3 regions of the Alistipes ihumii AP11 genome follow, and region 1 is predicted to be linked to each of the others. Evidence: riboswitches for the same ligand, from Rfam matches in the RefSeq annotation. Region 1 holds a riboswitch; each other region holds the start of a gene.
What was found. Region 1 has a riboswitch for cobalamin ahead of nrdD (anaerobic ribonucleoside-triphosphate reductase). Riboswitches for the same ligand answer to the same signal wherever they lie in the genome.
Positions count from the first base shown of each region.

Region 2: linked by a shared signal. The riboswitch ahead of NQ491_RS00295 (YncE family protein) and the one ahead of nrdD (anaerobic ribonucleoside-triphosphate reductase) in region 1 are both predicted to bind cobalamin.
Region 3: linked by a shared signal. The riboswitch ahead of NQ491_RS00310 (DUF5074 domain-containing protein) and the one ahead of nrdD (anaerobic ribonucleoside-triphosphate reductase) in region 1 are both predicted to bind cobalamin.

Region 1 covers NZ_CP102294.1:1,490,161-1,493,247, reverse strand. Annotated here, with positions in the region: gene nrdD (anaerobic ribonucleoside-triphosphate reductase) at 1-1,161, opposite strand, end outside; cobalamin riboswitch at 1,334-1,522, opposite strand; gene NQ491_RS06110 (secondary thiamine-phosphate synthase enzyme YjbQ) at 2,188-2,598, opposite strand; tRNA gene NQ491_RS06105 (tRNA-Thr) at 3,037-3,087, shown strand, end outside.
Region 2 covers NZ_CP102294.1:65,071-68,157, reverse strand. Annotated here, with positions in the region: gene NQ491_RS00300 (TonB-dependent receptor) at 1-723, opposite strand, end outside; gene NQ491_RS00295 (YncE family protein) at 732-1,805, opposite strand; cobalamin riboswitch at 1,897-2,127, opposite strand; tRNA gene NQ491_RS00290 (tRNA-Pro) at 2,946-3,023, opposite strand.
Region 3 covers NZ_CP102294.1:71,616-74,702, forward strand. Annotated here, with positions in the region: gene NQ491_RS00310 (DUF5074 domain-containing protein) at 1-1,684, opposite strand, end outside; cobalamin riboswitch at 1,818-2,057, opposite strand; gene NQ491_RS00315 (hypothetical protein) at 2,382-2,552, shown strand; gene NQ491_RS00320 (peroxiredoxin) at 2,630-3,087, shown strand, end outside.

The DNA of each region.
Region 1 (3,087 bases):
GTAGGTGAAGAACGAGTGGCCCGCCGCATACATCTCGGCCGTCAGCTCGCCGTATTCCTTGTCCTTTACGTCGCCGTTCTCGGACAGCAGGGCCATCGTCTCGACGGGAAAGGTGAGCACCGTCTTGGTCCGCTCGTCGTTGAACCAGCGCATGAAGCGGCGCTGCAGCCAGTCGAGCGAATCCCAGTCGGGCCGCGATCCGTCGGGGAAGAAAAAGTTGCCGAACAGGCTCTCGAAATAGTAGCGGTCGTAGTAGGCGATGTTCCAGAAAACGGCTTGGAAATTCCGCGCGCCGGTCGGCTGGTTGATCGAGTAGACGACTTGCTCGAAGCAATCGGTGATGACCTTGTCGAGCGTACGGCGCTTGAGCGACAGGTCGACGACGCGATCCGGATCGCGGTAATAGTCCGGGCCGTACTCCTGCCCGATGAAGTAGTTCAGGTACATCAGGAACTCGGGCGTCGCGCAAGCGCCGCTGAGCATGCTGCTGACGATGAAGACCATGTTGACGAATCCTCCGCAGAACGATTTCAGGTTCGTCGGCTTGGTCGAGTTGCCGCCGATCGAGATCGTCCCGCCGACGAGCCAAGGGTACATCGTGATGCTGGCGCAGTAGTTGGCCATGCTCGTCTCGTCGTTCTTGTAGATGAAATGCCGGTCGAGCAGCTCGATGTAACTGTCGGCCATCTCGCGGCCGTACATCTCTTTGATCCGGTCGCACAGCAGCCGGCGGTTCAGCCGGATGAAGTTGCGCTTGGGGAGCTCGCCGATCAGCGTGGCGATGTTCTTGTTCTCGACGTTCGCGTTCGCGTCGTACTTGCTGCCCGTAGCCGGATTCTCGGCGTTGCAGTAGTCGACCAGAAAGGCGAGCTTGTCGCGTACCTCGCGGTCCTCGAAATGCTGCTGCCGGTAGATGATGAAGGACTTGGCGACGCCGTAGTAGCCGTGGCTCATCAGCGTCAGCTCGACCTGATTCTGGATTTCCTCCACGCTCGTCCCCTCGTGGATGTAAAGGCAGGAGGTCAGCTTGCCGAGCGTTTCCGCGGTCGGTGTCTGGCCCACGGAGCGGAATGCCTTTTCGATGGCCGCCGTGATTTTGTCCATCGAAAAAGGTTCGTGCTTGCCGTCCCGTTTGACGATGTTGAAACTGGTTCCGTTCATTGCAGTATCGTTTTTGTTCGTTGCATGTCGTTTGCCGGGGGCCAAGCCCGCGACCGAAAAACGGAAATCTGCCTTGCGGAAAAACTGGGGAGGAGGGGGAGGCGCGTCTGCGCGCGAGCAGACCGCACCGGTCCGCGTCGGTGTCTCCTTGCCTTAACTCCCGAAGGCGGAAATTCGTTTCTCGTGTCCGGCAGGTCTTCTGACTGATCCCTTCCCTTGGGCGCCTTCCCGCAAACGGATTTGCAGTGGCCTGTTGCCCTCGGTTCGGCGGGAATCACAGCAGCGGGTACTGTCGCCGAATTTCACGGCGTTCCCTCTTTCGGGCGCGAAGCGTCGCGCCGCCGAAACAATGTAAAGGTAGGCACAAATCCGGCCCGGCTCCGGTCAGGTCCGTGCAAAGTATCGACTTTTTATCAACAATTACGGGATTCGTCTTTCAATTTTTCGATAAACGGATGATTGCGTACGGTTTTGTGCCGGTCGGCGGACCGGGACCTGCAAAAATGTCCGGGCTGCGGCCGGGCTCGCTGTTTCGGCGGGCGAACACGGCGTTCCCGTGCCTTGCCGGAGCCGGGAGAGCTTCGGAAGTCCGCTGGCTCGGAGGCGGTCCCTGCCTCGAACGAACCGCCCTTTCGGCATGTCCGGGCGAGAGATTTCAGATCGCCGGCCGGTTTCCTGCTACCGGATAAAATTTGCCGATGAAAATAAAATAACTTGCTTCTCTCGCCTTTGTAAATTGATAAAGGGATATTCGACAGCGGGCTGACCGCTAAGGAAAATCTGTTTGCCGAAGGATTTTTACGGGTCCTGAGATCATGGCTTTCGAGAGTGCCAGAGGTGTCCGACACATCGTGCTTCCGCACCGGCTCGACGGAAGACCGGCGGATTCACTCGTGCCATAACCTTTGACCGGGAAGCTTTTCGAGAAACGCAATGTATTGTGAATTGGAAAAAAAACAAATTTACCTGAAAACGTCGATCCGATATTTATTCGGATTGTAACAGGACAAGTGCTTATGCGTTCTGTCAGCCAACGACCGTGGCGACGATCCTGCGTGCGCCGCCGTGATTGCGGAACTCGCACAGGTAGATGCCCTGCCACAGACCGAGATTCGGCCGGCCGGCCGTAATCGGGATCGTCAGCGATACGCCGGCGAGCGTCGATTTGGCGTGCGCCGGCATGTCGTCGTCGCCTTCGAGCGTGTGAGCGTAATAGGGCTCGCGTTCGCGGATCAGGCGGTCGAACACGGAGGCCATGTCGGAGCGCACGTCCGGGTCGGCGTTTTCGTTGATCGTCAGGGCGGCGGAAGTGTGCTGCAGGAACAGGTGGAGCAACCCCGCGCGGGGCAGCGGAGGCAGTTGCGCGAGAATTTCGTCGGTTACCAGATGGCAACCGCGCGGACGGGGGCGCAACGAGAACTCGGTTTGCGATACCATAGGGCAAGAAAGGTTTATGATCGTATTTTCCCGAGGGCGGAGGAGTGCCGTTTTTGCCGGCTGTCTTCCTGCGCGGGAGGGAAATTTCTGTCGGAGCGTTATGCAAATGTTTCTCCCGACGGAAACCTTTCTGCAAAATTAACGCTTTATTCCGGGAATGCGGCGGGACTCCGGGGCTTTCGGTCGCGATTGCGTCGCAATCCGTGCGGGAAATGTGGATAAAATGTTACAATTTTGATTCCGCAGCGCGTGTTTTGTATGAAAAATTTCGTTATTCCAAAAATCCGTTGTATATTTGAAGCCGATTTGCGCTCAGTAATTGCGCGATTATCCGGTGAGGCGAAGGGAATTTAGCCGAGACGGTTAAATTTTTAGTGCATTCCGTTTGTGCATTAAGAAATTATTCGTACTTTTGCCAACCCTAAAATGCTGTGAACTGCCGATGTAGCTCAGTTGGCCAGAGCAGCTGATTTGTAATCAGCTGGTCGG
Region 2 (3,087 bases), 1.4 Mb from region 1:
GTACGAGCAGTTCTTGTTCCGCTCCATCGGATAGACCCATTGCCCGTCGATCTGCTCGTACTTATCGTAATTGCGATACTCGAAATCGTTGTCGGAGGTCACGTAGCATACGCGGGTCGAGGACTCGAACTTCCGGGTGCCGTAGGTGAAACGCAGGAACTCGTCGTAAGTGTCGAAACTGCTGATGCCTTGAATGAAGTGCACGCCGGCTCCCGATTCGCCCAGCGGTTTGGTCCCCAGCGTGATCGCCCCCCCCAAACCGCCCCCGGACACCCCGACCGAACCGGCTCCGTGATAGAGGCTCGCCTCGTCGATGAAATAGGAAGGGATCAGCGAGAAGTCGACCATGCCGAGCATGGGCGAATTGATTTTCATGCCGTTCCACGTCACCTGCGTATGCGAGGGAGCCGTGCCCCGGAACGAAGCCGTCGCCATCGTTCCCCGGCCATACGACTTGATGAATACCGGCGTGCTCTGCGACAGCAGGTCGCCCAAACTGTTGGTCACGTTCTGCCGCAGCGCCACCGAATCGAGATTCATCTTCGTCACTCCGATGTCGGCCAGACGCCGCCCGGTCACAACGGCCTCCTTCAGCCGAATCGTGCGCGAGGAAAGAGGCTCGGACGCCTCGGGAGACTCGCAGACGGTCCCGTTCGCCGCCCTCAGGGAGGCTGTCGTCAGCGTCAGCGCGGCCGCCAGAGCGGTCCTATACAGTCGGTTCATAGCGATCGTCATTTAAAACAGAAAGCCCCGGGGATGATGCCGACTTGAAAACTGTCGAGCAGCCCGCCCCGGGCCGAGTAACGGAAAACCCAGCCGGGCTGCACGTAATCGAGCGCATCGGCCAGATAGACCTCGGAAGTCCGGGGATCGACCGTCAGCCCGTACCAGTAGTTGCCTGTCATATTCTCCAGAAACGGCTTTTCGGGCAGCGATTCGGAGCGGACGTCCATGCGCCAGACATGATCCTTGATAAAATACAGCGTATCGCGCGTGCCGTTCAGACAAACCTCGGACGCCCGGTCGCCGAACCGGAACATGAAAGCCCTATCGACCCGCTGGGTGGCGGCGTCGATCCGGTAGAGCCCCGGCGCCTCCTGTCCGTAAGGACTTCCGGGATAACCGCCGTCGGTGACGGTCCATATCTTGCCGAAACGGTCCAGCGCGAGCGAAGTGGGTTGTTTGCCGACCTCGATGTACTTGACGACGCTGTCGGTGCGCGTGTCGATGACCAGTATCTTGTTATCGTACGACCAGCAGTTCGTGAAAACGAAGTCGCCGTACTGCACCATCTGCTCGGTCGACGGCTGATTCTTGCCCGGAATCTTCACGTCGATGCGGCCGGTGATTTCGAACGTTTTCGGATTGATGATCGTGATGTGCCAAGCGTACAAGTCGGTCACATAGGCCTTTTCGTCGCTCAGGAAATGGATGTAGCGGGGCGAAAGCAGTCCCTCGATCATTCCCTTGAGCTCGAACGTATCGAGATCGATGACGAATATGATGCCCGAATTGTTGACGACAACATACCCCAGCCCGTTGCGAATCGCCATCGACTGGGCCACATCGCCCAGCTTGATCGTATTCGTGCGACGGAACACCTCGTTCTCCACCCGCATCGAATCGATGTCGTAGTAGGACAACGAAGCGTTCCCGTACATGAAATTTCCTTCGTTGGTAATGAACAGCCCCCGGCCGTCCGCACCGATCTTTTCGGGAGCCCGAGCCCCGTAGTCCATGCAGGACGTCACGATCCCGAAAGCCGGAAGCAACGCCAATAGCGCGACAAGGATTCTTCTTTTCATAATCGCCGTACATTATCATACAGCACGGCCACAGGGGAAACCGGTCCGCAGAGAAGCTCCGGACGGATTACCGGCCCATACACCGCAGGCTGTAATCGAAACGTGCCGGGCCGGTCTTCTGACTCGTCTCCGCTCCGAAGCCTTCCCGGCCCAAAGGCCAGTGGCATCCGTTCCGGAACGTTTCGCTTCTGCCGGCCACCCGGACCGAAAAGAAGCCGAGACATACAGCAGCGGTAACTGTCGCCGATTCGCACGGCGTTCCCTCATTCGTCTCCCGGACGGTCCGCCCGTCGGGATCGAGCCTCGACACGTTCGCAAAGATAGCGAATATATCGGAACAAAGTACCCCCAAAAGCAAAAACAGCCCGGACGAAGAGCCGATTCGACCGAGACGGGAAAGTCCGCAGCCACTTCCATACGCTCCGGAATCCCGCGAGCGGCTCGCGTCAAGGACCGCCGAAATCGCTCTGCCCAACGCTATTCTTCGATGAGCGTATCTTACGAGCCGATTCGGGACAGGAGCGGACGACGGCAGGCCGTTGCCCCGTTACTCACGGAAGCCGCCCGACGTTCGATCAATACCACAGGCTTTGCATCCGGGGAACGGAAGTCCGCACGGAAAAAAACGGACATTTTTCCGCAGGGCAATCGGCTGGGAATCTTTCCCTGCACGGCGGCAAGCCGGCACGAGCAGCCTGCAAACGGCGGGAAACGGACAAAACGGCTCCGATTTTGCATCGCGTCCTACCGGACCTCTTTCAACGGACGGAAAGCAAGCCCCCACAAGGAAGCAATCAACGAAAAACAAAAGATTATGGAAAAAAAGCAATCGACCGCACTCGAAAAAGCGGACACGGCCACGCTGACGCTCAGCATTCTGTTTGTCGTATCCATTCTCTGCACCATCCTTTTCTCGCTCACAGCCTAAAAGAAGCGCCCTCTCCGGCGGCCGCCTATCCTCAACGGCAGGCGGCCGCCATCTTTTTACATTCCAGCCGGTATTCCGCATACATCCGATTCTTTCAGGCATTTCGACAAGGGAAACGTACCGGCCCAGCCCTCGCAAGCACAAAGACTGAAAACAAAAAAGCCCTTGCTCGGGATGCAAGGGCTCGATGCTTAAATAAGCGGATTTGAATTTGGTCGGGGTACCGGGATTCGAACCCGGGACCTCCAACTCCCGAAGCTGGCGCGCTAACCGGGCTGCGCTACACCCCGAACGAGTTCCGCGTTCGAACATGGCCTCGGGCCACTTCCGTTCAAACGCGGTGCAAAGATAATA
Region 3 (3,087 bases), 1.4 Mb from region 1:
TTCGGGACTCGACGCCGGTCATTCGGGTACCGTCGCTTATACGGTATACTTCCGTATAGACGTGATAGAAATCCGTCGTAGGAACGTAGAGCAGGCCATCGGGAGTGGCGGTCATGTATTTGGCCAGCGATCGGCTCGTCGTGGCGAAAACGCTCGTTTTGCCTGTTTGGCAGTCGTACCGGTAAATCTGGGTGGCCGAATATCCCTCTTGTTTGATGAACAGCTCGTCGCTTGTCGCCGAGGCGCATGCCATGCAGCCGTACAGGCCGTTGCCCACGCTGACCATCGGAAGCCCCTCTATCGCCAACGTCCGCTCGGTCGTCGCATAGGTCTGCGGATCGATCGTCAGTACCGACGCGGAGGAAGTGGCTGTCGTTCCCCACATCCAGAACGGATTTGCCGTCTTGTCGATTTTTCCCGCCACTACGGCGTAGAATTTGCCGTCGCGGCCCTTCACGACGTCGCAGACCTGACGGTCCTCGTCCACGTCGATCGTCCGGATTACCTGGTCGGTTTCGGTGTCGATCACCGCGATCTTGTTACCGTTGCCGACCATGATGTATTTCCCGTTCTTGACCATGTGCGAGTAGCACGGGCCGTCGACGCCGACCGCACCGTATGTGGCGTCGATCGTCGTGAACGTATTCATTCCGTCCGGAGCGACCTTCAGCACGCCGATGCCGGTCTGGTTATTGGCGTTGCTTGAATTATACAGTACATAGAACTTGCTGGTGTCGATTACCTGCAGATTGTAGATTTCCGATGAGGACTGAAGCGTGGCGGGATCGAAGCCCTCGGCCGTAATGATTTTTTCCTTCTTGAGCGTCTGGGCGTCGCAGGCGATGACGGCCGAACGGTTGGACTGGTTATTCGGAATCAGGATATAGAGCTTGTTGTCGTAAATGCTCAGGTCGTTGATTCCGTTCGTGCTGCCCGTACTTTCGCCGTTGACGGTCGTATACAGGTTATCCTCGTAGAACGTTCCCTCGCCGCTCGGATCGAAAAAGCCCAGTCCGCCGGCAGTCGAGCCGAATATCCATAACCCGTTCTTGTAGGGACCGTTGAAATTGACCGTAAACGCCGAGTCTTCCGACGCGATCCCGTCCAGATTGACGGCCGAAACGGTAACGGCCAGCGATCCGCTCCGGTCGGAGACCGGAATGTCCAGCGTCGCGCCGGTAGCGGTCTCGACCGTGTCGCCGTCGATCGTCCATACGTAGCTCGCTACTTCGACGTTCGATACCTCGACGGTCAGCTTGACAGCCGTTCCCACGGCCACCTCGACCGGGTCGCTCAGCGCTTCGTCGTTGCAGGAGATCGACGCGATGACGGGAGCCGGATCGACTACCTGCAACTCTCCGATCTGTTTGGTCGTGACTCCGCCGTCGGCGTTGTAAAGATTGACCGAAATATCGTACGTGCCGCGCTGCGCAGGCGTGAAGTCGAACCTAACGCTTTCGCTTTCGATTTTTTCGTTGACGATCCATTCGTAGCGGTCGATCGCGACGTTTTCGCACTCGACCGAGAAGCCGACGGTCTGGCCCGTCGTGATTTTCATTTGGCCTTCGGTCGCGCCGATGATCTCGACCTTCGAGACTTCGGGCAGCGGCAGCGAGTCGTCCTTCGAGCACGACGTCAGCACGAGCGCTGCGGCCAGAAAACAGAACAGTAGCTTTTTCATCATTGCTGTAAATTTGGTTAAAAATGATATGGAGATTTTACAGCAAGCGATGTACGGGTGAGAAATACCCTCCGGAAAGATACGCGCCGGCCGGCGCGCGACATCGAATGATTACCACCCATAAACCGCAGGCAAGTAAAATCCGTTCGCTCAGGCAGGTCTTCTGACTCGTCTCTGTTTTAAAGCCTTCCCGACGACAGCGGCGCCAGTGACATAAATTTTAAAACTTTTTGACCCTGCAGAAGACGCTTCTTCCGGCGCAGGGCAGAGACATACAGCAGCGGTTACTGTTGCCGATTCGCACGGCATTCCCTATTAATTCCTGCTCGGCGAAGCGGAATTCGCCGTCTCGGAAACCATTGCGAGGCAAAGATAGTATTTTTTCGGAGATATTTCATTTTTAGTCCGATATATTCTTCTTTTTCGGACAACATGTGCGGCGGCATTCCGTTGCCGGACCGGTCTCGGACCGCTTGTTCGGAAAGGTGGTTTTTTCCCTTTCGGGTTGCGGAACGTTCGGCGACGGCTGCCCGTGCGATCCCCCTCTCGGCGGTTTCAGGCTTTTGCGCTATACGGAGAAGATTGCGTCCGCCTCGGCGGCAGATTAGCACGGGATTTGTACGGAGCGTAGAGACGGCGGAGCCGCCGGTATGACCGGGTGAAAAGTTATCGCTTTCCGCCCGATTGAGCGGAAACGAATATGGGAAGACGCGAAGAACTCGAATACGAAATAGCCGAGATGCGCAAGCGGATCGACCGCGCGCCGGAGAATACTCCGGACGAGGTATTGGAACTGTGGCACCAGCAGCTCGACAGCGCATGGTTCGAACTGAACAACCTGTACGACGACTACGAAACGGAAACCGAGTGATTCGTCCGTTCCGTCGCAGCGTTTTTTGCAAGGACCCTGTTCGCCCGCCGTCGGATACGATCATCAAAAAAGGAATTATGGAAAATCAAACGCACTCCGTGCCGAGAATCGGGGAGAAAGCCCCCGCCTTCACGGCTTCGACAACGCAGGGGCCGATCCGGTTCCCCGACGATTTCAAGGGCAAATGGGTCCTTCTTTTCAGCCATCCGGCCGATTTCACGCCGGTCTGCACGTCCGAGTTCATGACTTTCGGGGCGATGTCCCGCGATTTCGAAAGGCTCGGATGCCAATTGATCGGTTTGTCGGTCGACAGCCTCTCGAGCCATCTGGCATGGCTTCATACGATTCGCGAGCGGATCGAGTTCAACGGCATGAAAAACGTCGACGTGCGCTTCCCGCTGATCGACGACGTTTCGATGCACGTCGCTACGCTGTACGGTATGATTCATCCCGGCGAGAGCGGGACGAAAGCCGTCCGTGCCGTATTCTTTATCGATCCCGACGCGGTCATCCGTGCGATCATCTATTATCCGCT